2 regions of the Kineococcus sp. R86509 genome follow, and region 1 is predicted to be linked to the other one. Evidence: predicted binding sites of a transcription regulator. Region 1 holds the regulator's gene; the other holds the start of a gene.

The links. Region 1 encodes HspR, which represses chaperone genes until heat shock. Its sites were predicted from a motif close to ANTTGAGNCNGNCNGNCTCAANT; they were not measured.
Region 2: SJY07_RS10910 (Hsp20/alpha crystallin family protein) is a predicted target of HspR. The motif match lies at 11,438-11,460, and genes of this name have one in related genera.

What each region holds. Positions count from the first base shown of each region.
Region 1 covers NZ_JAXHCE010000001.1:3,213,761-3,228,110, reverse strand. The annotation lists gene SJY07_RS15755 (ribose-5-phosphate isomerase) at 1-474, opposite strand, end outside; gene SJY07_RS15750 (sugar phosphate isomerase/epimerase family protein) at 705-1,523, shown strand; gene SJY07_RS15745 (MFS transporter) at 1,649-2,992, shown strand; gene SJY07_RS15740 (phosphogluconate dehydrogenase C-terminal domain-containing protein) at 3,016-3,897, shown strand; gene SJY07_RS15735 (carbohydrate kinase family protein) at 3,928-4,935, opposite strand; gene SJY07_RS15730 (DeoR/GlpR family DNA-binding transcription regulator) at 5,100-5,939, shown strand; gene SJY07_RS15725 (6-phospho-beta-glucosidase) at 5,936-7,297, shown strand; gene SJY07_RS15720 (iron-siderophore ABC transporter substrate-binding protein) at 7,420-8,415, shown strand; gene SJY07_RS15715 (phosphotransferase) at 8,456-9,232, opposite strand; gene SJY07_RS15710 (beta-propeller fold lactonase family protein) at 9,292-10,302, opposite strand; gene SJY07_RS15705 (heat shock protein transcriptional repressor HspR) at 10,340-10,762, opposite strand; gene SJY07_RS15700 (DnaJ C-terminal domain-containing protein) at 10,845-11,882, opposite strand; gene grpE (nucleotide exchange factor GrpE) at 11,914-12,498, opposite strand; gene dnaK (molecular chaperone DnaK) at 12,498-14,350, opposite strand, start outside.
Region 2 covers NZ_JAXHCE010000001.1:2,254,216-2,268,565, forward strand. The annotation lists gene SJY07_RS10865 (chemotaxis protein CheA) at 1-751, opposite strand, end outside; gene SJY07_RS10870 (methyl-accepting chemotaxis protein) at 897-2,489, opposite strand; gene SJY07_RS10875 (ATP/GTP-binding protein) at 2,654-3,277, opposite strand; gene SJY07_RS10880 (DUF742 domain-containing protein) at 3,258-3,653, opposite strand; gene SJY07_RS10885 (roadblock/LC7 domain-containing protein) at 3,660-4,106, opposite strand; gene SJY07_RS10890 (nitrate- and nitrite sensing domain-containing protein) at 4,230-7,391, opposite strand; gene SJY07_RS10895 (NTP transferase domain-containing protein) at 7,576-8,178, shown strand; gene SJY07_RS10900 (NAD(P)H-quinone oxidoreductase) at 8,188-9,177, shown strand; gene SJY07_RS10905 (glycoside hydrolase family 15 protein) at 9,174-10,925, shown strand; gene SJY07_RS10910 (Hsp20/alpha crystallin family protein) at 10,954-11,382, opposite strand; gene SJY07_RS10915 (extracellular solute-binding protein) at 11,538-13,205, opposite strand; gene SJY07_RS10920 (carbohydrate ABC transporter permease) at 13,255-14,193, opposite strand; gene SJY07_RS10925 (ABC transporter permease) at 14,190-14,350, opposite strand, start outside.

The DNA.
Region 1 (14,350 bases):
GGTGTTCGCGGTGGTCTCGTAGCCGCTGATGGCATCGACCTTCTCCGCGGAGGCGGAGGTCTCGTCGAAGACGTAGCCCAGGAACTCCTTCGCCAGACGGCGCGCCAGCTCCTTGCCGATGACGCGCTCGCCCAGGGTCAGGACCTGGGCGTTGTTGGAGAGCACCAGACGCTCCACGGAGAAGGAGTCGTGCGCGACGGAGGCCCGGATCCCCGGGACCTTGTTCGCCGAGATCGCCACGCCCATGCCCGTCCCGCAGACGAAGATCCCGCGGTCGGCTTCACCCGCGGCGATCTTGCGCGCCCCGGCGACGGCGACGTGGGGGTAGGCCGTCTTGTCCGTGTCGCTGTCGACGCCGACGTCGAGGACCTCCTTGACCCGGGGGTCCTTCAGCAGGTCGGCCTTGATGGCGTTCTTGTAGGAGACACCGGCCTCGTCGGCGGCCAGCACCACACGCCACTGCAGATCAGTCATGTCCAGGTTCTCCCTCGATGCTCGGCGGCGGTGGTCCGGGTGACCAGGGCCGGGGGCGGCTCCCGCGGCGTCGCAGCGGTGGAGGCCCCGCACGGGCGCGCAGTCCGCACTCACCGGGTTCAAGCGGATCGGGCGTCGTCTTGTTCCTCGCGCCCACCCCTTCCGGAGCGATACTCTGCAACCGGTTGACCAATCGAGCTCCGGAGACCCGGGGCACCCAAGGAGGCATCGTGGCCGTCGGAGTGTCCACCTACGCGTACAGCCACCGCTGGAACCCGGCTGCACCGCAGCCGATCTCCCTCGTCGAGATGCTGCACGAGATCGCCGACCTCGGCGGGCAGGTGTTCCAGGTCTGCGACCACCCCGACCTCGAGGCCCTCACCCCCGAGCTCGCGGCCACGCTGCGCACGGCCGCCGCGGAACGCGGCCTGATCCTCGAGACGGGCACCCGCGGCACCGGGGTCGAGCACCTGCGCACGCACCTCGCGCACGCCCTCGCCCTGGGGGTGCGGACGGTCCGCACGATGGTCTACTCCGAACACGACGGAGTGAGCGACCGACCCACCGCCGAGGAGACCGTGGACCGCCTGCGCGAGGTCGTCCCGGAGTACGCGGCCGCCGGCGTCACGCTGGGCCTGGAGACCTACGAGCAGATCCCGACCACCGACCTGCTCGCGATCGTCGACGAGGTCGACTCCCCGCACCTGGGTATCGTGCTCGACCCGGCCAACTGCGTCGCCAACCTCGAGCACCCCCGCGACGTCGTGCGCCGACTCGCCCCCCGCGTGGTCAACATCCACGTGAAGGACTTCACGTTCACGCGTCGTGACGGGTGGGCGGGCTTCACCCTGGCCAGCTGCCCCCTCGGTGAGGGACAGCTCGACTTCCGCGACCTGCTCGCCGTCGTCCAGCCCGATCCGGCCACGGTCCACCAGGTCCTCGAGCACTGGCTGGTGCCGCAGGGTGACGCCGCGACGACGCGTGCGGTCGAGGCCGACTGGACCGCCCGATCGCTGGCGACCCTGGCGAGCTACCAGACGGGCAACTGAGGCGCACAACCGGTTGACCAATCTGCACGACGGTGCGACAGTCTCCTGGAGCCGACCGGTCCGACCACGACGGCGACCACGACGGCGACCACGACCACCACCCGTGCAAGGGAGCACGCCTTCCCATGGACACCAGCACCTCCCCCACCGCCGGTAGCACCGCGCTGCGCAAGGCCGCGGTCCGGCTCATCCCCTTCGTCGCGGTGATGTTCTTCATCAACTACCTCGACCGGACGGCCATCGGTTTCGCCGAGCCCAACGGCATGGGCGACGACCTCGGCCTCACCGCGGCCCAGTTCGGGTTCGCGTCGGGGATCTTCTTCCTCGGGTACATCTTCCTCGAGGTCCCCAGCAACCTGGCCCTGCACCGCTTCGGCGCCCGCAAGTGGCTGGCCCGCATCATGATCACCTGGGGCATCGTCGCGACGCTGTTCACCTGGGTGCAGAACACCGAACAGCTCTACGCCCTGCGGTTCCTCCTCGGCGTCACCGAGGCAGGGTTCTTCCCCGGCGCCATCCTGTTCCTCACCCTGTGGTTCCCGCGCGAGTACCGCCGCAAGGCGCTCGCGGGTTTCTACCTGGCGCAGCCGCTGACCACGGTCATCGGCGCCCCGCTCGCGGGTCTGCTCATGCAGCAGGGTCACGGCGTCCTCGGCCTCGAGGGCTGGCGCTTCATGTTCCTCTGCGTCGGCATCCCGGCGATCGTCATGGGGATCGCGTGCTGGTTCTACCTCACCGACAAGCCCGAGGACGCGAAGTGGCTGAGCGCCACCGAGCGCACCTGGCTGCGCCGTGAACTCGACGCCGAGCAGACCGAGAGCGAGAACCGCGGGCACGTCCCCGCGCGCCGCATCCTCAGGGAGGGCCGCGTCTGGGCGCTGGCGCTGGCCTACTTCGGTCTCATCTACGGCCTGTACTCGCTGGCGTTCTTCCTGCCCACGATCATCTCCGGGTTCCAGGAGCGCTTCGGCACCACGTTCTCGGTCTTCGAGAAGGGCCTCGTCAACGCGGTGCCCTACGTCCCCGCGGCGATCGCCCTGTTCCTGTGGTCGCGCCACATCGCGAAGAACGGTTTCAAGAGCTGGCACATCGCGCTGCCGACCCTGGTCGCCGGTCTGAGCGTCCCGGTCGCGCTGTACATGAACTCGCCGTACCTGACGATCCTCGTCATCGCCGTCACGGCCTGCGGGATCTTCATGGCGCTGCCGAACTTCTGGTCGCTGCCGCCGCAGTTCCTCACCGGTGCCGCGGCTGCCGCGGGCATCGCCTTCATCAACACCCTGGGCAACGTCGGCGGGTTCTCCGCCCCCTACGTCACCGGGTGGCTGAAGGACCTCACGGGCGACGAGAAGATCCCGCTCATGATCACCGGCGGCTTCCTCGTGCTGTCGGCCGTCATCCTCCTCGTCATGTCCCGGCGCAGCCGGGCCGCGCTCGAGGAACCCTCCCCCCAGACCACCACCGCCTGAAAAACCCCGAGGAGTCGAACACCATGACCGCAACGACCGAAGCCCCCGCCGTCACCCCGTCCGTCGTCATCGCCGTCGTCGGCGCGGGCGGCAAGATGGGAATGCGGGTCTCCCGCAACCTCATGAAGTCCGCACACACCCTGCGCTACGCCGAGAACTCCCCGGCCGGCAAGGAACGCATGGCCGCCGAGGGCCGCACCGCCGTCTCCACCGAGGAGGCCGTCGACGGCGCCGACGTCGTCATCCTCGCCGTCCCCGACACCGTCCTCGGCGTCGTCTCGACGTCCGTCGTCCCGGCCATGAAGGCGGGTTCGATCCTGCTGACCCTCGACCCGGCCGCCGCCTACGCGAACCTCCTCGCCCAGCGCGAGGACGTCCTGCAGGCCGTCGCGCACCCCTGCCACCCGTCGGTGTTCCTCGAGCGCACCCGGCCCGAGGAGTACGCCGACAACTTCGGCGGGGAAGGCGCGCTGCAGAACGTCGTCGCCGCGTTCGAGAGCGACGACCTCGGCAAGCGCGACATCGCCGAGGACGTCATCCGGATCATGTACGGCCCCGTCGACACCGTGCACTGGGTCACCGTGAAGCAGCTCGCCGTCCTCGAACCGACGCTGGTCGAGACCATCGCCTGCATGATCGGCGCCCTGCTCAAGGAAGCCCTGCACGAGACCGTCCACACCGTGGGCGTCCCCGAGGAGGCCGCCAAGGCGATGCTCTTCGGTCACGTGCAGATCGCGCTGACCAACAGCCTCCGCGGGTCGAACCCGTTCTCCGACGCGTGCCTCATCGCCATGGACTACGGCCGCGAGTCGATCGTCAAGGACGACTGGAAGAAGATCTTCCGCGACGAGGAACTCGACAGCGTCATCACGAAGATGCTGAAGCTGGACAAGATCGAGCGCTGACCTCGGTCGGTTCGCCGGGACGGGCAGCGCTCAGGACGGTGCGACTGCCGCCCGGGCGGCCCAGTCGAGAACCGTGGTCCAGTCACCTGCCGGTCGTCGCGACGTGAGGAACTGCGCGACGTCCGCAGGGCGGGGAGCACTGGCGGAACCCCCGAGCGACCGGACCGAGAGGCTCGCGACGAGGCCGGCGAACGCGACGCGGGTCCGCAGGTCCCAGCCGAGGACGGAACCGGTCATCAGCCCGGCGGTGAACACGTCACCGGCCCCCGTGGGGTCGACGGCCCGGACGGGCACGGCGGGCACGTGGACCCAGGACTCGACACCCGCGGAGCCGGCGTCCACGGCGGTGACACCGTCCGCGCCCCGGGTGATGACCACCGACCGGACGTGCCGGGTGAGCACCCTCGCCGCGGCGTCGACGGAACCGGTGCGGGTGTAGTTGAGCGCCTCGACCTCGTTGAGGACGAAGACGTCCACCTCGGCCGAGCGGTGCAGGACCTCCTCGGACCAGCAGCCTGAACCGTCCCAGCCGACGCCGCCGAAGACCGTCGTCCCGACCCGGCGGAGTTCCGCGATCCAGCCGGGGACGCCGGAGGCGATCCCGGCGTGGGCGGCCTTCACCGCGGGCAACGGCCCGGGCCACTCCTGCGGCACCCTGGCGCCGTCCTCGAGGTAGGTGATGAAACCCCGGTCGTGCTCGTCGGTCACGGCGACGGTGACCGGGGTCTGGAGGCCGGACGTGCGCTGCAGCCACCGCAGGTCGAGTCCGGGTTCGCGCGTCAGGAGGTCGTGGACGCGCTGACCCAGGACGTCGGTCCCCAGCACGGCGAGGATCCCGGTGCGCATCCCGAGCCGCGCGGTCGCGACCGCGCGGTTCGCGGTACCACCGGCCACCAGCGCGAACCCGTCGGCGAAGACCTCCTCGCCCGGTCCGGGGAGCGCTGTTCCCGAGAGGACCAGGTCGCAGAAGACGGTGCCGCCGAACACGACGTCGGCCTCGACGGAGGGTCCGGGCGACGCGGGGACGGTGGTGGGCACGGGTGCTCCTCAGCGTGCGGGGGCGAGGGCGATCCGCCGATCGTACGAGCAGGACGCGCAGAGTCAGGGACGAGACGTTGCCGACCTTCCGGCCGTGACCTGACGATCTCGGCGTTCTCTGCACGAGTCTGGTCAAGTTCGCGCGAACGTCCTACCGTGAGGCGGTGATCTCCGCTGAGCGGCGCCGACGCATCCTCTACGCGGTGGACCACGAGGGCGCGACGAGCGTGCGTGACCTCGCCGAGCGGATGGAGGTGAGCGAGTCGACGATCCGCCGCGACCTGCAGGTGCTCGACGAGGACGGCGAACTGGTGCGCACCTACGGTGGCGCCATCGCCCTCGAGGACCGGACCGCGGGCGAGGCTCTGCGGGCGGAGGTCCTGCGACCCCAGCCGGCGACCGGCGCCGCGTCCTTCGAGGGGGGCAGCGAGAACCGCGAACGCCCCCTCGACCTCGTCGCCACGACCGACCGCCCACTGGAGGAACGCGTCGCCGCCGCGGCCGCGGCCTCCATCGACGACGGCGACGTCGTCATCCTCGACATCGGGACGACGACCCCGCTGGTGGCCGAACTCCTCCGGGGGCGCGACCTCACCGTCATCACCTCCAACCTCGCCGTCTTCGACGTCCTGCGCGACGACGACGCCGTCCGGCTCGTGCTGCTCGGCGGCGTCGTGCGGCGCAACCACCAGAGCCTCGTCGGCTCGGTGACCCGCCAGGTGCTGAGTCACCTCAACGCGGACACCGTCCTCCTGAGTTGCACCGGAGTGCGCAACAACGGTCGCGTGGTGGACGACATGGCGGTCGAGGAACCGATCAAACACGCCATGATCGAGGCCGCCGAAAAGGTCGTCCTCCTGGCCACCGAGACCAAGTTCCCGGGCACCGGCTCCCTGCGGCTGTGCTCCGTCAGCGAGGTCGACGTCCTCATCACGACCGAGGGCGCCGACCCCGCCCCCCTCCAACTCTGCCGCGATGCCGGCGGAAAGGTGATCATCACGTGAAGCTCTGCATCCTCGGCGGCGGCGGGTTCCGAACCCCCTACGTCTACCAGGCCCTCCTGCGCGACCAGGGAACCCCGCGGGTGGAGGAGGTGGCCCTGTACGACACCGACCAGGACCGCCTCGACGGCATGGTCCTCGTCCTGTCCCAGTTCGCCCGGGAGTTCCCCGACGCGCCCCGGCTGGTGCCGACGACCTCCCTGGACCAGGCGCTGGCGGTGAGCGACTTCATCTTCGCCGCAGTGCGTGTGGGCGGTCTCGCCGCCCGTTGCTGCGACGAGCGGGTCGCGTTGGACCTGAACGTCATCGGTCAGGAGACGACCGGTCCGGGCGGGTTGGCCTACGCCCTGCGGACCGTCCCGTTCATGGTCGACATCGCGCACAAGGTCCGCGAACTGGCTCCGAACGCCTACTTCCTGAACTTCACCAACCCGGCCGGGATCATCACGGAGGCCATGCAGGGCGTCCTGGGTGACCGGGTCCTCGGGATCTGCGACACCCCGTCGGGTCTGGGACGTCGCGTGGCGGGTGTCCTCGGCCTGGACCACCGCCGCGTCCAGATGGACTACGTCGGCCTGAACCACCTCGGGTGGATGCGCCGGGTCCTGTACGACGGGGTGGACGTGCTCCCGACCCTGCTCGCCGACGACGAGAAGCTCTCGGTCCTCGAGGAGGGCATCGTCTTCGGGCCGGAGTGGCTGCGCACCATGGGCCTCATCCCGAACGAGTACCTCTACTACTACTACTTCACCCGTGACGCGGTGCGGGCGATCGTCGACTCGGGCACGACCCGCGGGGAGTTCCTGCTCGAGACCCAGGACAGCTTCTACCGCGAGGTCCGGTCCAAGGGCGCCGACGCCGCGGCGTTCTGGCGCGAGACGGTGACCGCGCGCAGCGCGAGCTACATGGCCGAGGCCAAGGGCGGCGAGCAGGGGAAACCCGTGCACACCGACCAGGTCGAGACCGACCCCTCGCACCAGGGCTACGCGGGCGTCGCGCTGGGCGTGATGGCCGCCATCACCCGCAACGAGCGCGCGACGATGATCCTCAACGTCCGCAACCGGGGAACCATCGCCGGGATGCCCGACGACGCGGTCGTCGAGGTCCCGACCACGGTCGACGCCAACGGGGTCCACCCGCTGACCACGTCCGCCCCCTCCCTGCACCAGTTGGGCCTCATGCAGCAGGTGAAGGCCGTCGAACGGCACACCATCGCGGCCGCCCTGACCGGCGACCGGAACGAGGCGCTGCAGGCGTTCGCCCTGCACCCGCTCGTGGACTCGGTGACGGTCGGGCGCAAGCTCCTCGACGGCTACGTCGACCGCATCCCCGAGGTGGCCGCGGTCCTCGGGGCGCACTGACGACGAGCAGGCGGGCCACCCGTCGGGGTGGCCCGCACGCTCCGCCGACGAGATTCCGGTCGGGTATGGTCAGGCTGTCCTCAGTCGCATCCACTGAGGTGGTCCCCCCGATCGGAGCCTCCGTGTCGTCGCTGTCCCGCCGCACCCTGTTCGCCGGCACGTCCGTCGCGGGTCTCACCGCCCTCGCCGCCTGCGGCTCGTCCGACGACGCGGGCGCCTCCGCGAGCAGCTCCGGGACGGCGTCCTCGACCACCTCGATCGACACCCTCTTCGGCGCCGTGGAGGTCCCCGCGAACCCGAAGAACGTCGTCGCGCTCGGCTGGGGAGACATGGAGACCGTGCTGGCCCTGGGGGGTCAGGTCGTCGGCACCTCCGACTGGCTGGCCTTCGGGGGCGACGGCGTCGGCCCCTGGGCGAGCGACCTGGTGAAGCAGACCCCCGAGGTGCTGGGCACCACCGAACTCAGCTACGAGGCCGTCGCCGCGCTGACCCCCGACGTCATCCTCAACACCCGGCAGAGCAACGCCCAGGCCCAGCAGGACGAGCTGAAGCAGATCGCCCCCACGGTCGGTCCGCCGCCCGGCCAGAAGGTCACGTACGGCACTTCCTGGCAGGACCAGGTGGAACTCGTCTCCGCCGCCCTCGGCACGAGCGACGCGGGCGCGAAGCTGATCGCCGACCTCGAGGCGAAGTTCAAGGACGTCGCGGCGGCGAACCCCGGGTTCGCGGGCAAGACCGTCTCCGTCGCCGCGTTCTTCTCCGGTGCCTTCGGCGCCTACGTCACCGGCGACAGTCGCGTCGACTTCATGACCGAACTCGGTTTCACCCAGAGCCCGACGGTGCAGGCGCTCTCCACCGACGCCAGCTTCTACGTGTCGCTCTCCGACGAGCAGCTCGACCAGCTCGAGGCCGACCTCGTGGTCGTGTTCCCCATCGGCGCCACGGCGGCGGAGATCACCGCGAACCCGGGGATCCAGAACCTGCAGGCCACCCGGGACGGGCGCATCGTGGTGTTCGACGACACCACCCAGGCCAACGCGTTCTCCAGCGGGACCACCCTGGGCCTCGGCTACGCCCTCGACCACGCGGTGCCGCTGTTCGCGCAGGCCATCGCCTGACGTCCACCCCCACCCGATCTCCGACGCGCTGCCGCTCACGTCAGCGCAGGATCGCGTCCTCGAACGCTGACCGGTTCGCCCGCACGTGGGCGGCGTCCCGGACGTAGAGCCGGTCGTGGCCGTCGGCGACGTGGGACGCGAACGCGGCGCTGCCCGCGGCGGCCTGCTCGTGCATGTACCGCACGAGCAGGTCGAGGTGTTCGAGCACGGCGTCGACGACGCCGGCGCGGTCCGCCGCCGTCGCCCCGTAGGCGTCGCAGAACTCCGCCAGCCGGGTGGCCTGTTCCGCGGTGCCGGGGCGGACGCCGTCGTGGCCGGGGTCCGAGAGCGGCACCCAGCGGTAGACGGCGACACCGAGGTCGGTGCGGCGTGGACCCGGTCGTGCGGTGTCGAAGTCGATCAGCCCCGTGACGCGTTCCCCCTGCAGCACGCAGTTGTGCGGGGCGAAGTCGCCGTGGCAGACGACCTCGACGGGGTCCTGCGCGGGGAACAGCCACCCGTCGCGCGGGAGTTCCGCGGCGAAGACCGCCGTCGCCCGGTGGTAGTCGCGCAGGAGTTCCGCAGCGCTCAGGAGGGCCGTCCGGGAGGCCGCCTCGTCACCGACCGGGTAGTTCGGGACGGTCCCGGGCAGGAAGTCGAGGAACTCGAAACCGTCGACGAGCCCGCGGACCCGGGGAACGGGGGCGAAGTCCTCGAGACGGCGCAACAACTCGTGGACCCTCGGGGTGTGGGGGCCGGTGGGACGACGTACGGCGTCCCCCGTGCGGACCACCTCGTTGACCCCACCACCGGTGAGCACTTCCTCGTCCGACGCCACCGGAACCCCCTCTCGTTGCGCACCAGCCTGCCGCTGCGGACGGGCGCGGTCCAGTGGGCTCAGAGGGGCAGCACGTACGTCGGCGAGCCGACCTCCACGACCGAACGGTCGACGACGGTCAGGTCGTCGTCCAGCGTGAGGTGCACGACGGCGTCGGAGTCCTGGGCGGCGACGTAGACGTGGTGGCCGATCACCAGGACGTGGCGGGGATTCGCGACCCCGATCGTCACGTCGCGCACGGCACGGGGGACGCCGTCGACGACCTCGAACAAGGTGATGACGTCGGCGCGGCGGTTGGCGACGACGAGACCCCACGGCGCGAGCGCGATCTCCGAGGGGTACACGGGTTCGTCGCCGGAGCCGACCAGCGCGGAGGTGCGGACGGGGTCGGACAACCGGCCCTCCCGCAGCGTGAACGAGGTGACGCTCGCGTCGAGTTCACCTGCGACGTGGACCCGGCCGGCGTCGACGACGGCGTGCCGCGGCCCGGTCCCCGGCGCCAGGTCGACGACCTGCACCGGGTCGGGCGAGGCGCCGTCCGCGCCGAGGGTGTGGACCCGGACCTCGTCGGTCCCGAGGTCGAGGACGGCGAACGCGTCTGGCGCCAGCAGCCGCGTGGAGTGCGGGTGCGACGCCTCCTGGCGTTCGCGATCCGGACCGGAACCGTTGCCGTGCAACGTCTGTCGCAGTCCGGTGACGACTCCCCCGGTCAGACCGAGGACCCCGACGCCCCCGCCGTAGTTCGCGGCGAGCACGACGTCGGGCGTCACGGTGAGGTGGCAGGGCGACGAACCCCCGCTGGACTGTTCACCGAGCAGTTCCCAGCGACCGCCGTCGTAGCGGCGGGTGGAGACGAAACCCTCGTCGACCTCGTGGGCCGCGTGCACGAGACCGGGAGCTCCGGTCGCGAGGAAGGAGGGTGAAGCGCAGTCGGCGACGTGACCGGGACGGCCGAGCCGGCCGGAGGACGGGTCGCGCGGCACCAGCGTGATGCCCTGACCGCGGCCCCCGGTGGCGGAGGTGTAGGACCCGATGGCGAGGACCGTGGAACCGGTCGGCGATGACGTCACGGCCAGATCATGCCCCACACCGGGGGCGGGGGCCGGGTCAACGGCGGGGTTCAGGCCGCCACACCACCAGGGCGTTGGAACGCTGTGACTCAGGGCGACGACCCATCGGGGTCGCGACGATGTCCCCGGCCATCCCGGCCGCGAAGATCCGCCGCGCCTGGGACCGCACGAGCGCCACCTCGGCCTCGAGTTCCTCGACCCGCTGACCGAGGGCCAGCACGTGGTTCTCCAGGTCCATGATGCGTTTGATGCCCGCGAGGTTCACGCCGTCCTCCTGGGACAGCCGTTGCACCTCGCGCAGCTGCGCGACGTCGCGGGCGGAGTAGCGCCGCCCGCGGCCCCGCGCCCGGCTGGGCGAGACGAGGCCGAGGCGGTCGTACTGACGCAGCGTCTGCGGGTGCATGCCCGCGAGTTCGGCCGCGACCGAGATCACGAACAACGCGGTGTCGTCGTCGTACACACTCCCTCTCCTCTCGTCTCGGCCCTCTCCACCCGTGGTCCCGCTGGGTTTCCCAGCGGGATCACGGGTGGAACGGGGTGGGTCAGCTGCGGGCGCGGTCGGCGAGACCGGCCCGCGGGTCCTCGCCGGCGGTGGCCGCGGCGAACGCCTCGACGGCCTCGCGCACCGCCCCGTCGACACGTTGCGGCACGACGACGTCGAGGGTGACGAACAGGTCGCCCCGGTCGTCGTCCGTGCGTGACCGCTTGACACCGCGGCCCTTGAGCCGCAACGACCGTCCCGACGGGGTTCCCGCCGGGACCTTCACCTTGACGGCCGCGCCGTCCAGGGTCGGGACCTCGACGGTCGCGCCCAGCACGGCCTCGTCGAAGGAGACCGGCAGGGTCATCCGCAGGTCGTCACCGTCCCGCTTGAACACCGGGTGCGGTTCGACGTTCACGGCGACCAGCAGGTCGCCCGCCGTGCCGCCGGGGCCGGGCATCCCCTTGCCGCGCAGGCGGACCTTCTGCCCGTCCCGGACACCCTGGGGCAGCCGGACGTTGACGTTGCGGGCCGGGCCGCCGCGCGGGTCGGGGACCCGCAGCGACACGGTCTTGCCGTCGAGGGCGTCACGGAAGGACACCCGGGCCGAGGCCTCGAGGTCCTGACCGCGCTGCGGCGGAGCCTGACCGCCCGGGAACCCCGCGCCACCGCCCTGACCGAACAACCCCCCGAGCAGGTCCTCGAAACCACCCGCGGAACCCCCACCGGGGGTGCCGAAGCGCACCCCGCCGGGGGCACGCCCGCCGCCCTGGTTGAACAGGCCGCCGAGGAGGTCCTCGAACCCCGCGCCGCCACCGGCCGCGCCGGGCCCGGAACCCCCGGAGGAGAACCTGGCCCCGCCGCCGACCATCGCGCGGACACCGTCGTACTGCCGGCGCTGCTCGGGGTCGGAGAGGATCGCGTACGCCTCCCCGACCTCCTTGAACCTCGCCTCGGCGGCCGCGTCACCCGGGTTGGCGTCCGGGTGCAGCGTCCGGGCCTTCTTGCGGTAGGCCTTCTTGATCTCCGCCGTGTCCGCGTCGTGGGCGACGCCGAGAACGGCGTAGAAGTCCTTCTCCGCCCAGTCCTGCATGCTCACGAACGTCCCCCCTCCTCAGACCTGGTCGAGTTCATCCCTGCGGGTCGGCCACCGCGACGCGGGCCGGACGCAGCACCCGTTCCGCGAACCGGTACCCCGGCTGGAGGATCTGGACGCACGTCGCGACCTCGTACTCGTCGGAGTGGCTGTGCATGAGCGCCTCGTGGACGGCCGGGTCGAACGGTTCCCCGGCCTCCCCGTAGCGCTCGAGGCCGAACCGCGTGAGCGTCGCCTCGAGCTTGTCGGCGATGGCGACGAACGGACCGGTGAGGTCGCCGTGCTGCCGCGCGAGGTGGACGTCGTCGAGGACCGGCAGCAGCGACTCGGCCACGCCCGCGAGCGCCGTGTTCTTGGCGACGTCGCGGTCGCGTTCGACGCGCTTGCGGTAGTTCGCGTACTCCGCGTTCAGCCGCTGGAGCTCGTCGAGGCGCTGGGCCGCGAGGCTCTGCGCCGCGTCGAGGTCGGCCTCGGCTGCGCCGTCGTTCGGGCCGCCCACGGTGGGCGCGGCCGGAGCGGGTTCGGCCGCGGGAGCGCCCCGGACCTCACCCGTCTCCGGGTCGAGCCTGCGGTTGTCGCGGACCACGACGGGTTCGTCCTGCTGGTGGTCCTCCGCCATCACTTGTCCTTCTCGTCGTCGACGACCTCGGCGTCCACCACGTCCTCGTCGTCGGAGGACGACGACCCCTGGGCGGAGGCGCCCGCGTCGGCGGAACCCTCGGACTGGGCCGCCGCGTACATCGCGGAGCCGAGTTCCTGCGAGGCCTGCGCGACGACGTCGGACTTGGCCTTGATCTCGGCCGCGTCGGTGCCGGCGAGGGCGGTCTTCAGTTCCGCGACAGCGGCTTCGACCTTCGCCTTGCCGTCCTCGGGGAGCTTGTCGGAGTTGTCCGCGACGAACTTCTCGGTCTGGTAGACGAGACCCTCGGCCTGGTTGCGGGCCTCGGCCTCCTCGCGGCGCTGCTTGTCCTCGTTCGCGTGCGCCTCGGCGTCCTTGACCATGCGGTCGATGTCCTCCTTCGACAGCGCGCTGCCGCCGGAGATGGTCATCGACTGCTCCTTGCCCGTGCCGCGGTCCTTCGCGTTCACGTGCACGATGCCGTTGGCGTCGATGTCGAAGGTGACCTCGACCTGCGGCACACCGCGCGGGGCGGGGGCGATGCCGGTCAGCTCGAACGTGCCGAGCGGCTTGTTGTCGCGGGCCAGTTCGCGTTCACCCTGGAACACCTGGATGAGGACCGAGGGCTGGTTGTCGTCCGCGGTGGTGAACACCTCGGAGCGCTTGGTCGGGATCGCGGTGTTGCGCTCGATGAGCTTGGTCATGATCCCGCCCTTGGTCTCGATGCCCAGGGAGAGCGGGGTGACGTCGATGAGCAGGACGTCCTTGCGCTCGCCCTTGAGGACACCGGCCTGCAGCGCGGCGCCGATGGCGACGACCTCGTCCGGGTTGACGCCCTTGTTGGGCTCCTTGCCGCCGAGCAGTTCCTTGACGGCGTTGGTCACGGCCGGCATGCGGGTGGAACCACCGACGAGCACGACGTGGTGGATGTCGGCGAGCTTGACGTCGGCGTCCTTGATGACGTCGTGGAACGGCTTCTTGGTGCGGTCCAGCAGGTCCTGGGTCATCTGCTCGAACTGGGCGCGGGTCAGGGTCTCGTCCAGGTGGACGGGGCCGTTCTCGCTCATCGAGAGGTACTGCAGGGAGATGCCGGTGCTGGTGGCCGTCGAGAGTTCCTTCTTGGCCTGCTCGGCGGACTCGCGCAGACGCTGCATCGCGATCTTGTCCTTGGACAGGTCGATGCCGTAGGCGCTGGAGACCTTCTTGAGCAGGTGGTCGACGACGCGCTGGTCCCAGTCGTCGCCACCGAGGTGGTTGTCACCGGAGGTGGCGCGGACCTGGATGGTGGAGAACCCGTCCTCGTCCTTGCCGACCTCGAGGAGGGAGACGTCGAAGGTGCCGCCACCGAGGTCGAAGACGAGGATGAGCTCGTCCTCCTTGCCCTTCTCGAGCCCGTAGGCGAGAGCGGCGGCGGTGGGCTCGTTGATGATGCGCAGGACGTTGAGGCCCGCGATCTCACCGGCCTCCTTGGTGGCCTGGCGCTGCGCGTCGTTGAAGTACGCGGGGACGGTGATGACGGCGTCGGTGACGGCCTCGCCGAGGTAGCTCTCCGCGTCGCGCTTGAGCTTCTGCAGCACGCGGGCGCTGATCTCCTGCGGGGTGTACTTCTTGTCGTCGATCGTGGTCGTCCAGTTGGTGCCGACCTCGCGCTTGACCGAGCGGACGGTGCGGTCGATGTTGGTGACGGCCTGGCGCTTGGCGATCTCGCCGACCAGCACCTCACCGTTCTTGGCGAAGGCGACGACGGAGGGCGTGGTGCGCCCACCCTCGGCGTTCGCGATGACCGTCGGTTCGCCGCCCTCCAGGACGGAGACGACGGAGTTGGTGGTCCCGAGGTCGATGCCGACCGCAC
Region 2 (14,350 bases), 960 kb from region 1:
CCCGCTGCAGGATCTGGTTGCGGGCGAGGACGAGCTCACCGGCCTGGCGGACGAGGGACTCGAGGAGTTCCACGTCGACGCGGATGGTCGACTCGGCCGCGGAGGCCTTCTCGGTGGGAGCACCGCCCCCACCGGCCGGGGCCGCGGCGGGGGCCGCGGCGGCGGGAGCGGGAGCGGGGACCTCGGCGACGGGTTCCGGGGTGGGTTCGGGTTCCGGCGCGACCTCGACGGGGGTCTCGGCGACGGGCGCCTCGACGACGGGGGTCTCGACGACGGGCTCGGGTTCGGGAGCGGCGACCGGTGCGGCGGGGGGTGCGGAGACGACCTCGACCCCGGCGCCGTCGGCGGCCGGCAGGACGGGTTCCTCACCGTCGAGCACCGCGCGGATGGCGGCGACGACGGCGGCGACCTCGACACCGTCCTCGGTGTGGTTCGCCTCGATCTTCGAGAGCAGTTCACGGATGGTGTCGACCATCCGCAGCAGGACGTCGGTGGTGACCGGCGTCATGACGATCTGGCCGTCACGCAGACGGGCCAGCAGGTTCTCACCGACGTGGGCCACGGCCTCCAGGCGAGAGAACGCCAGGAACCCGGAGGTGCCCTTGATCGTGTGGATGGTGCGGAAGACGCTCGCGAGCAGCTCGCGGGAGCCTGGCTGCTGCTCCAGCGCCACGAGGTCGGAGTCCAGCTGGTCCAGGTTCTCGTAGCTCTCGACGAGGAACTCCTGGACGATCTCGTCCATGTCGTCCACGTGGACTCCCACTTCTCGCGGCGGTGTGATCCCGGGCGGGACCACGGTGTGTCACTTGCTCGTTCACGTGCTCTGTCTGCTCATCGGCATTCGAGTGCCGGAGCTGAAACCCCGCGGCGACGGGGTCGCCGTGGGCGTCCGGACGTCACAGCCGGAAGCCCGCCACGGCGTCCTGGAGGTCGCTCGCGACGCGGGAGACCTCGTCGGCGGAGTCCCGGGTGCTCTCGGCGGCGTCGCGGGTGCGCGAGGACGCCGCGGCGATCCCCTGCATGTTCGTGGAGATCTCCTGCGACCCCGTCGAGACCTCGGTGACGTTGCGGACCATCTCCGCGGTCGTGGCGGACTGCTCCTCGACGGCCGCGGCGATGGTCGTCTGCAGGCTGTCGATGTTGCCGATGACCAGACCGATCTGGGCGATGGCCGCCGACGCGGCGGCCGCGTCGCCCTGGGTGGCGAGGACGCGCTGGGTGATCTGCTCGGTGGCGCGGGCCGTCTGCTGCGCGAGCTCCTTGACCTCGCCCGCCACGACGGCGAAACCCTTGCCCATCTCCCCCGCCCGGGCGGCCTCGATGGTCGCGTTGAGGGCCAGCAGGTTCGTCTGCTCGGCGATGGAGGTGATGAGCTTGACGACGTCGCCGATCTCCTGGCTGGAGGAGGACAGCCGCTCGATGGTCTCGCTGGCCTCGCCGGCCGAACGGACGGCGTCGGCGGCCACGGTGGAGGCGTCGGCGGTGGAGGAGGCGATCTCGCGGATGGCCGCGGTCATCTCCTCGCTGGCGCCGGCGACGGTCCCGATGCTGGCGGAGATGTCGGCGGCGGCCAGCGAGACGACGTCGGCCTGGCTCGCGGAGTCGTGCGCGCCGGCCGTCAGCTGCCGGGACACCTCACCGAGGCGCCCAGAGGAGTTCTGCAACCCGTCGACCCCGCCCCGGATGCGACGCACCGTGGCCGCGAGGGTGTCGAGGGCCGAGTCGAGGGCCTGCGCGGTCGCGCCGACCTCGTCGCGGCTGTAGGTCCCGACGCGGACGTCGAGCCGTCCCTCGCTGAGCGCGGTGGCGACCTCACGGGTGCGCTTCAGCGGCACCGAGATGCTGCGGGTGGTGACGAGGGTGAGGGCGACGGCGGCCGCGATCGCGGCGAGCGCCGTGCCGAGCAGCGCCCACCGGGCGTGACCGTAGGCGACGGTGCCCTCGCGGGTGCTCACGACGGCGTTCTCGGTGATGGTCGCCTGGACGACCTTCAGGGCGTCGTTGGTCTTGCCGTGGCCGATGCCGCCGGCGGCGACCGCGATGCTGTCGTCGCCGCGGGTCGCGACGAAGGCGGCCTGGTCACCCGTCAGGGCGATGCCCAGCAGGACGCGAGCGCCGGAGAGGTAGTCCGCCAGCGCGGAGTCGACGGCGCTGAGCTGGTCGGCGGGGACGCCGGGGCCGGCGGCCTTGAACGCGTCCCAGGCATCGCTCACGTCGGTCTGGTCGGTGACGACGGCCGACTGGGTGTCCTCGGAGGGGGTCAGCGCGACGGCCAGGAGGTCCTTCGACATCCGGTTGTAGATCGTGCGGACCTCGGCGAGCTTCTGCTGCGCGGCGACGTTCTGCCCGCTCATGACCTCGAGCCGGTGCTGGGCGGCGGAGAGCTGGGCCAGGCCGACGGCGGCGAGGACCGCGAGCAGGACGGTCATCACGGCGAAGCCCGCGGCGATGCGCGGCCCGACGCCGAGGTTGCGGATGGTGCGGGTCACGGACGACTCCTCAGCTGGGGCGGGGTCCTCGGTGGCGGGGACCCCTCGTTCCCGCCATCGGCAGCCGGGCCGGGGTTCCTTGAGCGGGGCCGGGTCCGGGGCCGGGGACCCGGGAACGCAGAACGCCGGCCCCCCGAGGGGGACCGGCGTCGCGGGCGGGTGGGTCAGGCCCCGGCGTTGAGGCGCGCGAGCGCCGTCTGCACGAGCGTGATGAGGCTGTGCTTGGTCGCGGCCTTGGAGCGGGCGTCGGTGTAGACGAGCGGGACGTGCTCGGGGACGCCGAGCGCTTCCCGGACCGAGTCGAGGTCGTGCTGGGCGACACCGTCGAAGCAGTTGACGGCGACGACGAACGGGATCCCGCGGGACTCGAAGTAGTCGACGGCCGGGAAGCACTGGTCGAGACGGTCGGTGTCGACGAGCACGACGGCGCCGATGGCGCCCTTGACCAGGTCGTCCCACATGAAGAGGAAGCGGTCCTGGCCCGGGGTGCCGAACAGGTAGAGCCAGAGGTTTCCCGGCAGCGCGATGCGGCCGAAGTCCATGGCGACGGTGGTGGAGGTCTTGCGGTCGGAGTTGAGACCCGCGTCGTCGATGCCGACCGAGTGCTCGGTCATGGCGGCTTCGGTGCGCAGCGGCTCGATGTCGGAGATCGAGCCGATGAAGGTCGTCTTGCCGACGGCGAACCCGCCGGCCACGACGATCTTGACGACGGTGGGCGGGGCCTGAGGTGCGGTTCCCGCGGGCGCTCCGGCTCCGGCGGGGCTCACGTCAGAGCGAGGAAATGCCATTGAGAACACTCTCCAGGACGCTGATGGTTGTCGCGGGTTGGGGGGCGGAGGTCATCGTGAGGCCGTGGATGCGGACCTTCCCGGCTTGGGACAGGTCGCTCACCACGACGCGCACGACTCCGACCGGCAGGTGGACGTGTGCGGAGAGTTCCGCGATCGACAGGTAGGACTTCTTGGTGAGTTCGAGGATCTTGCGCCGTTCCGGCGTCATCCCGACCTCCGGTTCGGCGAGGGCCTCCACGAGCGCCTCGACCGGGAGGTCGGCGTTGCTCGGCCGGGTCCGGCCACCGGTGACGGTGTACGGGCGGACGGTGAACTCTTCGAGGTCCTGGTCGTCGTCGTCGGACCAGAGGTCCGCGCTACCAGGTGCTGTCACGTCGCGTCACCACCGGGAGGCGACCGGCGCGGAGGTGGGCAGGTTCGCCCGCATCTCCGACACCAGCTGCGGGGTCAGGACGGTCTCGGCGCGCTGGACCAGCATGGCCATCTCGTAGCCGATGAGCCCGACGTCGCAGCCGGCCTCCGCGGAGACGGCCAGGACGGAACCGTCGGAGATGTTGACCAGGAAGAAGAACGAGTCGTCCATCTCGATGATGGCCTGACGGACCTCCCCGGACTGCAGCTGGTGGGCGGCGCCGCGAGCCAGGCTCGAGACGCCCGAGACGATCGCGGCGAGGGTGTCGCCGGACTCGCGGTCGAGCTTGTCCGACATCGCCATCAGCAGGCCGTCGGCGGAGACGACGACGGTGTGGGCGACACCGGGGACGCTCTTGACGAAGTTGTCGAGGAGCCAGCTGAAGTCGGCGGCCTCGGAGCTGAGCACGGTCACAGTGGGATTCCTCTTCTTTCGCAGTTCTGTCGGGTCGACTGCTGGTCGTGGTGGAGCGGGAGGTGTTCTCCGCGGGACCGTGGGGTCCGGGAGCGTGGGGCCCGGGAGGTCCGGGGGGGCGGGTCAGGCGTCACCATCGCCACCGCTCTCGGTGGTGGGGGTGTCACCCTCGGTGCGGCCGCGGGACACGCCGGCCTGGAAGCCGGAGAGCATCGAGCGGACGTCGGCGGGGGCACGGCGCTGGCGGTTGGCCGCGGAGGTGCGGGCCGGGACCGGCTTGGCCGCGGCCGCGGTGGCCCCGGCCTGGCGGCGAACCAGCGGGGCGGAACCGCTGCCCCGGGAGGGGGTGAAGTTCTGCCCGTCGGTGAGGGCGGTGAGGGCGTCGGCGGCCAGCGCGCTGCGCTGGCGGAGGGCCTCCCCGACCGTGCGAGTCTGCGCGGGGATCGCGACCGGGGCCGCGGCCACGGGGGCCACGGGGGCCACGGGGGTCTCGACGACGGGAGCCTCGACCACCGGGGTCTCGACCACCGGGGCCTCGACGACCACCGGGGTCTCGAGCACGGGGGCCTCGACGACCACCGGGGTCTCGAGCACGGGGGCCTCGACGACCACCGGGGTCTCGACCACGGCAGCGACGGGGGCCTCGACGACCGGCGCCTCGACGGCCGCAGCGACGGGGGCCTCGACGTGCGGGGCCTCCTCGGCCTGCTGCGCGGCGCGGTCGGCCTCGAGGGCGTCCAGTGCGGACGCCTCGGCGGTCGTCGCCTCGCTGCGCTTGCGGGAGGTCCAGAACGCCTCGGCGGCGGTCTTCGGCGGGGCCACGGTCTCGCGGACCTTGCGGGCCTTCTTGCCTGCGGTGGGCAGGATGTCCTGCGCCGCAGCCAGAGCCGTGGGGGCCTCGGCCTTGCGTTCGCGCTTCGGCATCGCCGAGGTGGTGGGGGCCGACGCGGTGACCGGCTTCCAGTCCTCCTCCGGCGCCACCACCGGGACGGTGGGGGCGACGGGGGTGGTGGGAGCGACGGGGACGGGCGACGCCTCCACCTTGGCCTGCGCCTGAGCGGTGCGGCGGCGGGTCGGCAGCTGCCGGCCCTCGACCTTCGACGTGGGCGCGGAGGCGTTGACCTCGGAGCTCGAGGCCGCCTCGGCCGCGGACTTCTGCAGCGTCGCGGACAGCGCGTCGCCCAGGCCCTCGGCCGCCAGCGGGTTGCTGACGATCGTGTTCGGGCCACCGGTGGGTGCGGCCGGGGTGCGGGTGGGCAGACCACCCGGTCCCGCGGGGAGGGCGGACGGGGCCTCCGGCAGGGCCGAGGCACCGCCGTCGGGCAGGGCCGAGACGCCACCCCCGAGCGAGGGGAGGCCGCTGTCGAGGGCCGCGAGCTCCGGCTCCCCGGCCTTGACCGAGCCCGGGGTGAAGAGCGCCGCGGGCAGGACGAGGGTGACGGTGGTGCCGTTGCCCTCGGAGGTCACGAACTCGACCTCGACGTCCAGGCGGCCGGCGAGGCGACCGACGACGTAGAACCCGAGGCGCTGGGCCCCGACGAACTCCGAGGCGCGACCACCGGAGATGCGCTGGTGGGCGGTCTCGACCTCCTCGGCGTTCATGCCGAGGCCGCTGTCCTTGATCGTGATCTCGACGCCGCGGTCGGTCTCGGCGGTGCCGACGACGACGCGGGTGCCGGGGTCGGAGAAGTTCGTCGCGTTCTCGAGCAGCTCGGCGATCATGTGCGAGGCCGACAGCGCGAGGTGACCGACGACCGGCGGGTCGACCTGCAGGGCGAGGTCCACGCGGTCGTAGTGCTCGATCTCGCCGGCCGCGGTGCGGACGACGTCCGACAGCGGCAGCGGACGGCGCAGGCGACGCCCGGTGTTGATGCCGGCCAGGACGAGCAGGGACTCGGCGTTGCGCCGCATCCGGGTCGCGAGGTGGTCGAGGGTGAAGAGGTCCTCGAGGGTGTCGGGGTTCTCCTCGGTGCGCTCCAGCTGGTCCAGGAAGGCCAGCTGGCGGGCGAGCAGCGTCTGGTCGCGACGGGCGACGTTGACGAACATCTCGGCGATCGAGGCGCGCAGCGCGGCCTGCTCCCCGGCGATGCGGAAGGTGGTCTCGTTGAGGTCGTTGATGACGTGGGCGACGTCACCGATCTCGTCGGTGCTCGTGACCTCCAGCGGGGTGAACTCCACGCCGGGACCCTCGCCCGGGGTCTGCATGCGCTCGACCATGCGGGGCAGTTCGTCGCGGACCGTGATGGCCGCGTCGGACAGGGCGCGCAGGCGGCGGCCGATGTCGCGGGCGACGCGCAGGCCGAAGAGGGCGACGGCGGCGAAGACGAGCAGGGCGCCGATCAGCAGGACCACCGTGCCGGTGAGGGCGCGGGTCGACGCGGCGTCGGCGCGGTCGGCGACGGTGGTCGCGATCTCGTTGGTGGCGGCGCGGTAGGCGGTGATGACCTCGCTGGAGGTCTCCTCCCAGCCCTTCTCGGGCAGGGAGGGGGTGCCGGTGGCAGCGGCGAAGATGTTGCGGTCCTGGTTCAGGAACGCCAGCGACTGGGTGACCTGGCTGCTGTTCAGGGTGGCGTCGAGGGCCGCCGCACCGTCGGCGTGCAGTCGGTAGCGGGCCTGCGCCTCGAAGTAGTTGCCCTGTTCGATGGCGTTGCCGCGCAGGACGTCCAGCGCGACGTTGGTGTCGCCCTGGACGATGAGGTCACCGGCGGACTGCTCGACCGACAGCGCGTCGACGCGCTTGAGGAGGTACCCGAACGCGGCGATGTCGTCGGCCAGGTCGCGGTCCTGGGCCTGCTCGGCGACGGTGACGGTGAGGTCGGTGGCGGCGGAGGCGACGGCGCTGTAGCTGTTCAGCGCGGCGAGCGGGGTGGTGGTGCCGTTGTCGACGGCGGCGCGGGTCTGCGGGAGGGTCTCCGCGAGGGCCTTCTGCACGCTGGCGTAGACCACGGCGCTGGACCCGGCGGTCAGGTCCAGGCCGCTGTCCTGGATGGCCCGGGACACCCCGGCGGTGGCGGCGTCGGTGGCGGCGCGGTCGGTGGCGACCTGCGCCTTGAGGTCGTCGGCCGGCGCGGCCAGGTACTCCAGCGTGCTCCGTCGCTCCGTCTGCAGGGCGGTGAAGAAGCCGTTGATCGTCTGCGCCGACTTCGCGTAGGCGGCCAGGTGGCGGCGTTCCGTCGTGGACGTCACGTTCTGGGCTGCCGTCGCGACGACGGCGACGAGCAGCAACACGAGAGGTACCACCAGGAGGACCGCGAGCTTGGCTCGGATGCTCAGGTTCCGCAGCATGTCAACCTTCCGTACGCGATGGTGGGCGGGCGAAACTGCCCACCGTTGGCCGAGCAGACTCAGTGGTGATCGGGACGTGGACCCGGAAGGTGAACCTTCGGAGCCGGACAACCCTCGTTCGGCTCATCGGCAGCTCGGCGTGGTTGCTTGACCCTTCCGCTCGAACGTGCCACCAGGAGGTCCGGTGCAGGGTGTCGTCGTCGTGGTCGTGGCGGGCGGTGGGAGCACCCGCTGGGCCGCCCGCACGGGACCGGGGGCGGACAAGCTCGCCGCACCCCTGGGTCCCGGGACGGTCCTGCAGCACCTGCTGCGCGAGTTGGCCGGTCACGACGTGGTCATCGTCGGACCGGGCGGGGTTCTGGAGCGCCCGACCGGGGGAGGTCCGCTCGCCGGGTTCGCCGCGGGCCTCGCCGCGAGCACCGCGCCCGTGCTGGTGCTGCTGGGCGGGGACCAGCCCTTCGCCGCGAGCGCCGTGCCCCGTCTCCTCGCCGCCCTCGCCGCGGACCCGGACCTGGACGCCGTCGTCGGGGTCGACGAGGACGGCCGGCGTCAGCCGCTGCTCTCCGCGCACCGGCGCACCGGCGCCCAGCGGGTCCTCGACGGGTTGCCGGCGATCGCGGGCCAGCCGTTGCGGGAACTGTTCCGCGGCCGGGTCGGGGAGGTCGCGGTCAGCGGGCGGGAGGCGCTGGACGTCGACGTGCCGCAGGACCTCGACCGGGCCCGGAGCCTGCTGGCGGACGGGAACGGGGACGGGGATCCGGAGGCGGGTGAGCCGGGCCCGACGTAGTGTCGCGACGTGCGAGCCGTGATCGTCGAACGTCCCGGGGGACCCGAGGTCCTCGTCCCCACCGAGCTGCCGGACCCGGTGGCGGGACCGGGCGAGGTCGTGGTCCGCGTCGCCGCCGCGGGGGTCAACCGGGCCGACGTCGCGCAACGCCTCGGCCACTACCCCTCGCCCCCCGGTGCACCCGAGAACCCGGGCCTGGAGGTCTCCGGCTGGATCGAGTCGACCGGGCCCGACGTCGGGTGGTCGGTGGGTGAACCCGTCTGCGCGCTGCTGGGTGGCGGTGGCTACGCCGAACGCGTCCTCGTCCCCGTCGGGCAGTTGCTGCCCGTCCCCCAGGGCGTCGGCGTGGTCGAGGCCGCGGCGCTGCCCGAGGTCACCTGCACGGTCTGGTCGAACGTCTTCACCCTCGCCGGGCTGCGTCCCGGCGAGCTCCTGCTCGTCCACGGCGGGTCCAGCGGGATCGGGACGATGGCCATCCAGCTGGCCCGTCAGGTCGGGGCCCGGGTGGCCGTCACCGCGGGGTCGGCGGAGAAGCTGCAGCAGTGCGCCGAACTCGGCGCGCAGGTGCTGGTGAACTACCACGACGACGACTTCGTCGAGGCGGTCCGCGCGTTCGAACCGGCCGGCGCCGACGTCGTGCTCGACCTCGTCGGCGCGCCGTACCTGGCCCGCAACCTCGACGTGCTGGCGACCAGCGGTCGCCTCGTGGTGATCGCCACCCAGGGCGGGACCCACGCCGAACTCGACCTGGGGCTCCTCATGCGCAAGCGGATCTCCCTGCACGCCACCGGACTGCGCTACCGCGACGCCGACGACAAAGCGACGATCGTGGCCAGCGTCCGCGACCACGTGTGGCCGCTGATCGCCGACGGCGGGGTGCGTCCCGTCGTGCACGAGACGTTCCCGCTGGCCGAGGCCGCGCGCGCCCACGAGGTCATGGAGGGTTCCTCCCACGTGGGGAAGCTCCTGCTCACGACGGGGGCGCAGGCGCCCCGGTGACGCCCGACGAGTTCACGAAGCAGTTCCCGCCGCACGTCCTGCGCGACTACGCCGTCGTCGCCGACGGCGCCCGCGGCGCGGTCGTCGGCCCACGGGGTGACGTCGTGTGGATGTGCGCCCCGAACTGGCACGACGACGCCGTCTTCGCCGCCCTGCTCGGTGGCCGGGGCGCGTTCTCCGTCACCCCGTCGCACCCCTTCGTCTGGGGCGGTCACTACGAACCGGCGACGCTGGTGTTCCGCCACCACTGGACCTCGCGCGGCGACGGCACGATCGACTGCCGCGACGCCATGGCGATGCCCAGCGACCCCCACTGCGCGGTCCTGCTGCGCGAGGTGGTCGCCGTCGAGGGTGACGGCGAGGTCGACGTCCTCTTCGACCTGCGGGCCGAGTTCGGGTCCAAGGCGCTGCGCAACCTGCGCCGCGACGACTCCGGCCGCTGGAGCGCCCGGTCCGGCGACCTGCACGTGCGGCTGAGCGGGCTGGGTTCCGCCGACGTCGAGGACGGGATGCTGCGGGCGCACCTGCGCGTCCCGGCCGGCACCTCCCACCACCTCGTGCTGGAGGTCGGGACCCGCCTGCGCGAGGAACCCCCGGACCCGGTGCACTCCTGGACCTCCACCGAGCACACCTGGAGGTCGGCGGTGCCCGACATCCCGCACTCGGTCGCACCCGAGGAGGCCCGGCACTCCTTCGCGCTGATCCGTGGGCTGACCTCGGACTCGGGCGGGATGGTCGCCGCCGCGACGATGTCGCTGCCCGAGCACGCCGACAAGGGCCGCAGCTACGACTACCGCTACGCCTGGATCCGCGACCAGTGCTACGCGGGGCTCGCCCTCGCCGAGTGCGGGGAACCGAGCGAGCTGTACCGGACGCTCGTGGACTTCGTGGTCCGACGGGTCCTGGCCGACGGGCCGGACCTGGTGCCCGCCTACACCGTGCTGGGGGCTCCCGTCCCCGACGAACGGCACACCGGTGTCCCCGGCTACCCCGGTGGGTGGGACATCGCGGGCAACCACGTCCGCGGGCAGTTCCAGCTCGACGCGTTCGGCGAGGTGCTGCAACTGCTGGCCTCCGCCGCGCGCTTCGACGTCCTGGACACCGACGGCCGGCGCGCCGTGGGCGTCGCGGTCTCCGCGATCGAGAAGCGCTGGGAGGAACCCGACGCCGGGATCTGGGAGATCGAGGACGACTGGTGGACGCACTCCCGGCTGGAGTGCGTCGCCGGGTTGAAGTGCATCGCGGCGGTGTCCTCGCCCGGCGAGGCGGCGCGCTACGCGGCGCTCGCGGACACGATCCTCGCGCGGACCTCGCGGGACTGCCTGCACCCCGACGAGGGCCGGTGGCAGCGCAGCCCGACCCAGCCCGGGGTCGACGCGGCGTTGCTGCGTCCCGTCCTGCACGGCGCCCTGGCGGTGGAGGACCCGCGGTCGCGGGCGACGCTCGCGGCGGTGCGGCGCGACCTCGTCGAGGACCACCACGTCTACCGCTACTCCCCCGACTCGATGCCGCTGGGCACCACCGAGGGGGCGTTCCTGCTCTGCGGCTTCGTCGTCGCCGAGGCCCTGCACGCCGACGGCCAGGAGGTCGACGCGTTCCGCTTCTTCGAGCGCAACCGGGCCGCGTGCGGTCCGGCGGCGTTGCTGAGCGAGGAGTGGGACGTGCGCGAACGCCAGCTGCGCGGGAACTTCCCCCAGGCGTTCGTGCACGCCGCACTGCTCTCGAGTTCCCTCCGGCTGGCGCGCTGACGACCGGTGGTCGTCAGCGCGCGCCGGCTCAGACGGTGGTGATCTCGATCCGGGTCGGCTGCGCGGTGGTGTGCGCCCCGGCGACGCGGACGGTCAGGACACCCGCGTCGTAGCTCGCGCTGATCGACTCCGCGGTGACGGAGGTCGGCAGCGTGAAGCTGCGGCGGAAGGTGCCGTAGCGGATCTCGGTGCGGCGGCGCGCGGACTCCTCGCGGGGGTCCTTGCGTTCACCGCGGACGACGAGCTCGCCCTTCTCGACCTCGACGGTGACGTCCTCCAGGAGGTTCTCCTCGGCGATGCCGGGGAGTTCCAGCTTCACGACGGCGTCGTCCCCGTCGCGGCCGACCTCGACGGCCGGGTGGAACCCGGTGGAGGTCCCGAAGCTGTTGCGGACCAGCGAGTCGAACTGGGCCTGGGTCTCGAAGGGGCTGCGGCGCCACACGGACAGCGTGTTCATGAGTGTCCTCCTCGGACGTTCCCGGCGCTCGGGGTGAGCGCCTTCGAGGGACACAACCTGAGTCCCCTCGACTCACTTCCCCCGTTCGCCGACGGTGGAAGGGCCCCGCCCGGGACCTTGGTCGAGGCGGGGTTCCCGGCGAAACCTCCGTGTCGTCAGCTCGTGGCGATCGCCCCCGCCTTCTGCAGCGCGTCCTGGTACTCGGTGCGCATCTTGTCCCCCACCGAGTTCTTCCACGTCGAGATCAGGGTCTTGAGGTCGGCGAACGGACGACGTTCCTGGATGATGTCGTTGACGCTGTCGTTGAACGTCTTGTCCGCGGTCGCGTTGTCGGTCGAGGCCGTGTTCGAGTACAGCCCGATCGTGGGGTTCGCGACGCCGGTGGGGATCTCCAGCGACTGGTACTCGTGCTGGGTGTCGGCGTCGTCCGGACGGCCGGGGACGTAGATGTTGTAGGGACTGTCCGCGAGGTAGCGGATCGGCAGCACCGTGTTCGCCGTCCCCGTCGGGGTGAGGACCGGGTTCCCGCCGGCGTCCACGGTGTGGTCGACGCCCTCCTGGCCGAAGAGGCGGTACTTGTACTCCTCGGTGCCGAACGGGGCGGCCAGCCAGTTGAGGACGCGCAGGGCGAGCTTCAGCTTCTCCGGGTCGTCCTGCTTCTTCAGCAGGGTGATGGAGAAGACGCCGCTGCCGTAGTTCCAGCGGGCCAGCCCGCTGCCGTCGCGCAGGTTCACCGGCATGAGCCCCAGCTTGAAGTCCGGGTTCGAGGCGTTGTCGAGCTGGTACTGGATCCAGCCCGGGTACCCGTCGGCGGCGTTGATGGCGACCGTACCGGCGTTGAACAACTGCTTGAACGGGTTCGCCGTGTTGAAGGAGTCGGGGTGCATGACGCCGGACTTCCACATCGCGATCAGGTCGGTGATCGTCTGGGCGTACTGCTCCGTCTCGTACATGTGGGTGAGCTTGCCGCCCTCCTCGGCCCAGATGTTCGGCTCGTCGTTCATCCGGCCGAGGAGCTGGCGGGGCTGGTTCACCAGGCCGAAGGCCCACCGGCGCTGCTTGGGGTCGGTGAGCGCCTTGGTCGCGTCGACGAACTCGTCGTAGCTCTGCGGCGCCGGCGAGACCCCGGCCTTCTCGAAGAGGTCCTCGCGGATGAAGTGGTAGCTGCCGATGGCCCCGCGGGGGATCGGGATGCCGTAGATCCCGTTGTTGTAGACCGTCGACTTCCACGTCCGCGTGGGGATGTTGGCGAGGTTCGGGTACTCCTTGACGGCGTCTCCGGACAGGTGCTCGCTGAGGTCGCTGAACCGCTTCTCGAGCAGCTGGGGCATGTTCGGCACGGGCGGCGGCGAACCGTTCGGCACCTGCAGCAGGTCGGGGAGCTCGTTGCCGGCGATGGTGGTGGGGAACTTCTGCAGGTAGTCGGCGTTGCTGACCATCTGCAGCTGCAGGTCCACCCCCAGCCGGTCGTTGAGACCCTTCCAGTAGCTGTTGCTGCTCACCCCGGGCGGGACGGCGAAGTAGATGTTCGCCATCCCGGTGAGGGTCTGGCCGGTCCCGGGTTTCTCCGCCACCGCCTTCGGGTTGTCGGCCGGGAAGTTCCGGAAGGCCGGGTCGACGCCCTGCTCGGTCCCCGGCAGGTCCGGCTGCAGACCCGTGTAGGCGACGTAGGTGGGCAGGACCGCGGTGTTCTCCGACGAATCGCCCCCACCGGACCCGCTGTCCCCGCTGGAGCAACCGGCGAGGCCGCCCGCCGCGGCGAGGGCGGCAGCACCCCCCGCCCCTGCGAGCAGACTGCGGCGGCTGAATGCACTCTCTGACATGGATCCTCCTCGACCCGTTGCGAAGCTGGTGGGTGGTGCGGGCGGTCGTTCAGCCCTTGACGGCGCCGATCATCACGCCCTTGGCGAAGTGGCGCTGCAGGAAGGGGTAGACCAGCAGGATCGGCACGATGGCGATGACCAGGATGGCCATCTGCAACGGCAGCTGCGGGGGCAGGGCCTCACCGGCGGAGTCGCCGCCGATCGTCGTCTGGTTGACGACGTAGGTCCGCAGCACCAGGGCCATCGGCCACTTGTCGCTGGACTGGATGTAGAGCAAGGCGTTGAAGAACGCGTTCCAGTACGCGACCGCGTAGAACAACCCGATCACGGCCAGTACGGCCTTGGACAGCGGCAGCACGATCCGGGTGAGGGTCGTCACCGCGCCCACGCCGTCGATGGCGGCCGACTCGAACAGCTCCTTGGGCAGCTCCTGGAAGAACGCGCGCATGACGATGACGTTGAACGCGTTGACCAGCACCGGCAGGATCAGCGACCACAACGAGTCCAGGAGGTGGAACTCCTTGACCACGAGGTAGCTCGGGATCAGACCGGGCGAGAACAGCACCGCGCCCAGGACGAGCATCAGGACGGGTTTCGCCCCGAACGCGCCCGGCCGCGACAGCCAGTAGGCCAGGCCGGCGGTCGCCGCCAGGGAGAGCAGCGTGCCCACCACGGTGACCCCCACGGAGATCGCCACCGCGCGGGTGACGACCCCACCGGACAGGACGGCGTGGTAGGCGTCGAAGCTGACCCCCTTGGGCCACATCACCATGCCGCCACCGGCGTCGTTGATCGTCTTCTGGTCGGCCAGCGAGGTCGCGATGACCGACCAGAAGGGGATGATGACGACGGCGACCGCGACGCCCAGGACGATGAACTTCAGCGTCTGGGTGAGGGCGTTCGGCTTCTCCATCCACGGGGGACGCTTGCCGTCCGCCCGGCGTACCTCGGTGGTGTCACCGATCGTCGCGTTCTCGAGGGTGGTCACTTCTCGTACACCCCTCTCTCACCGAACAGGTGCGCCAGTTTGTTCGCGCCGATCACCAGGACCACCCCGACGAGCCCCTTGATCAGCCCGGCGGCCGCTGAGGTCCCCCAGTTCCCGCCGAGGATGCCGTTGTTGTAGACCCAGGTGTCGAGGACCT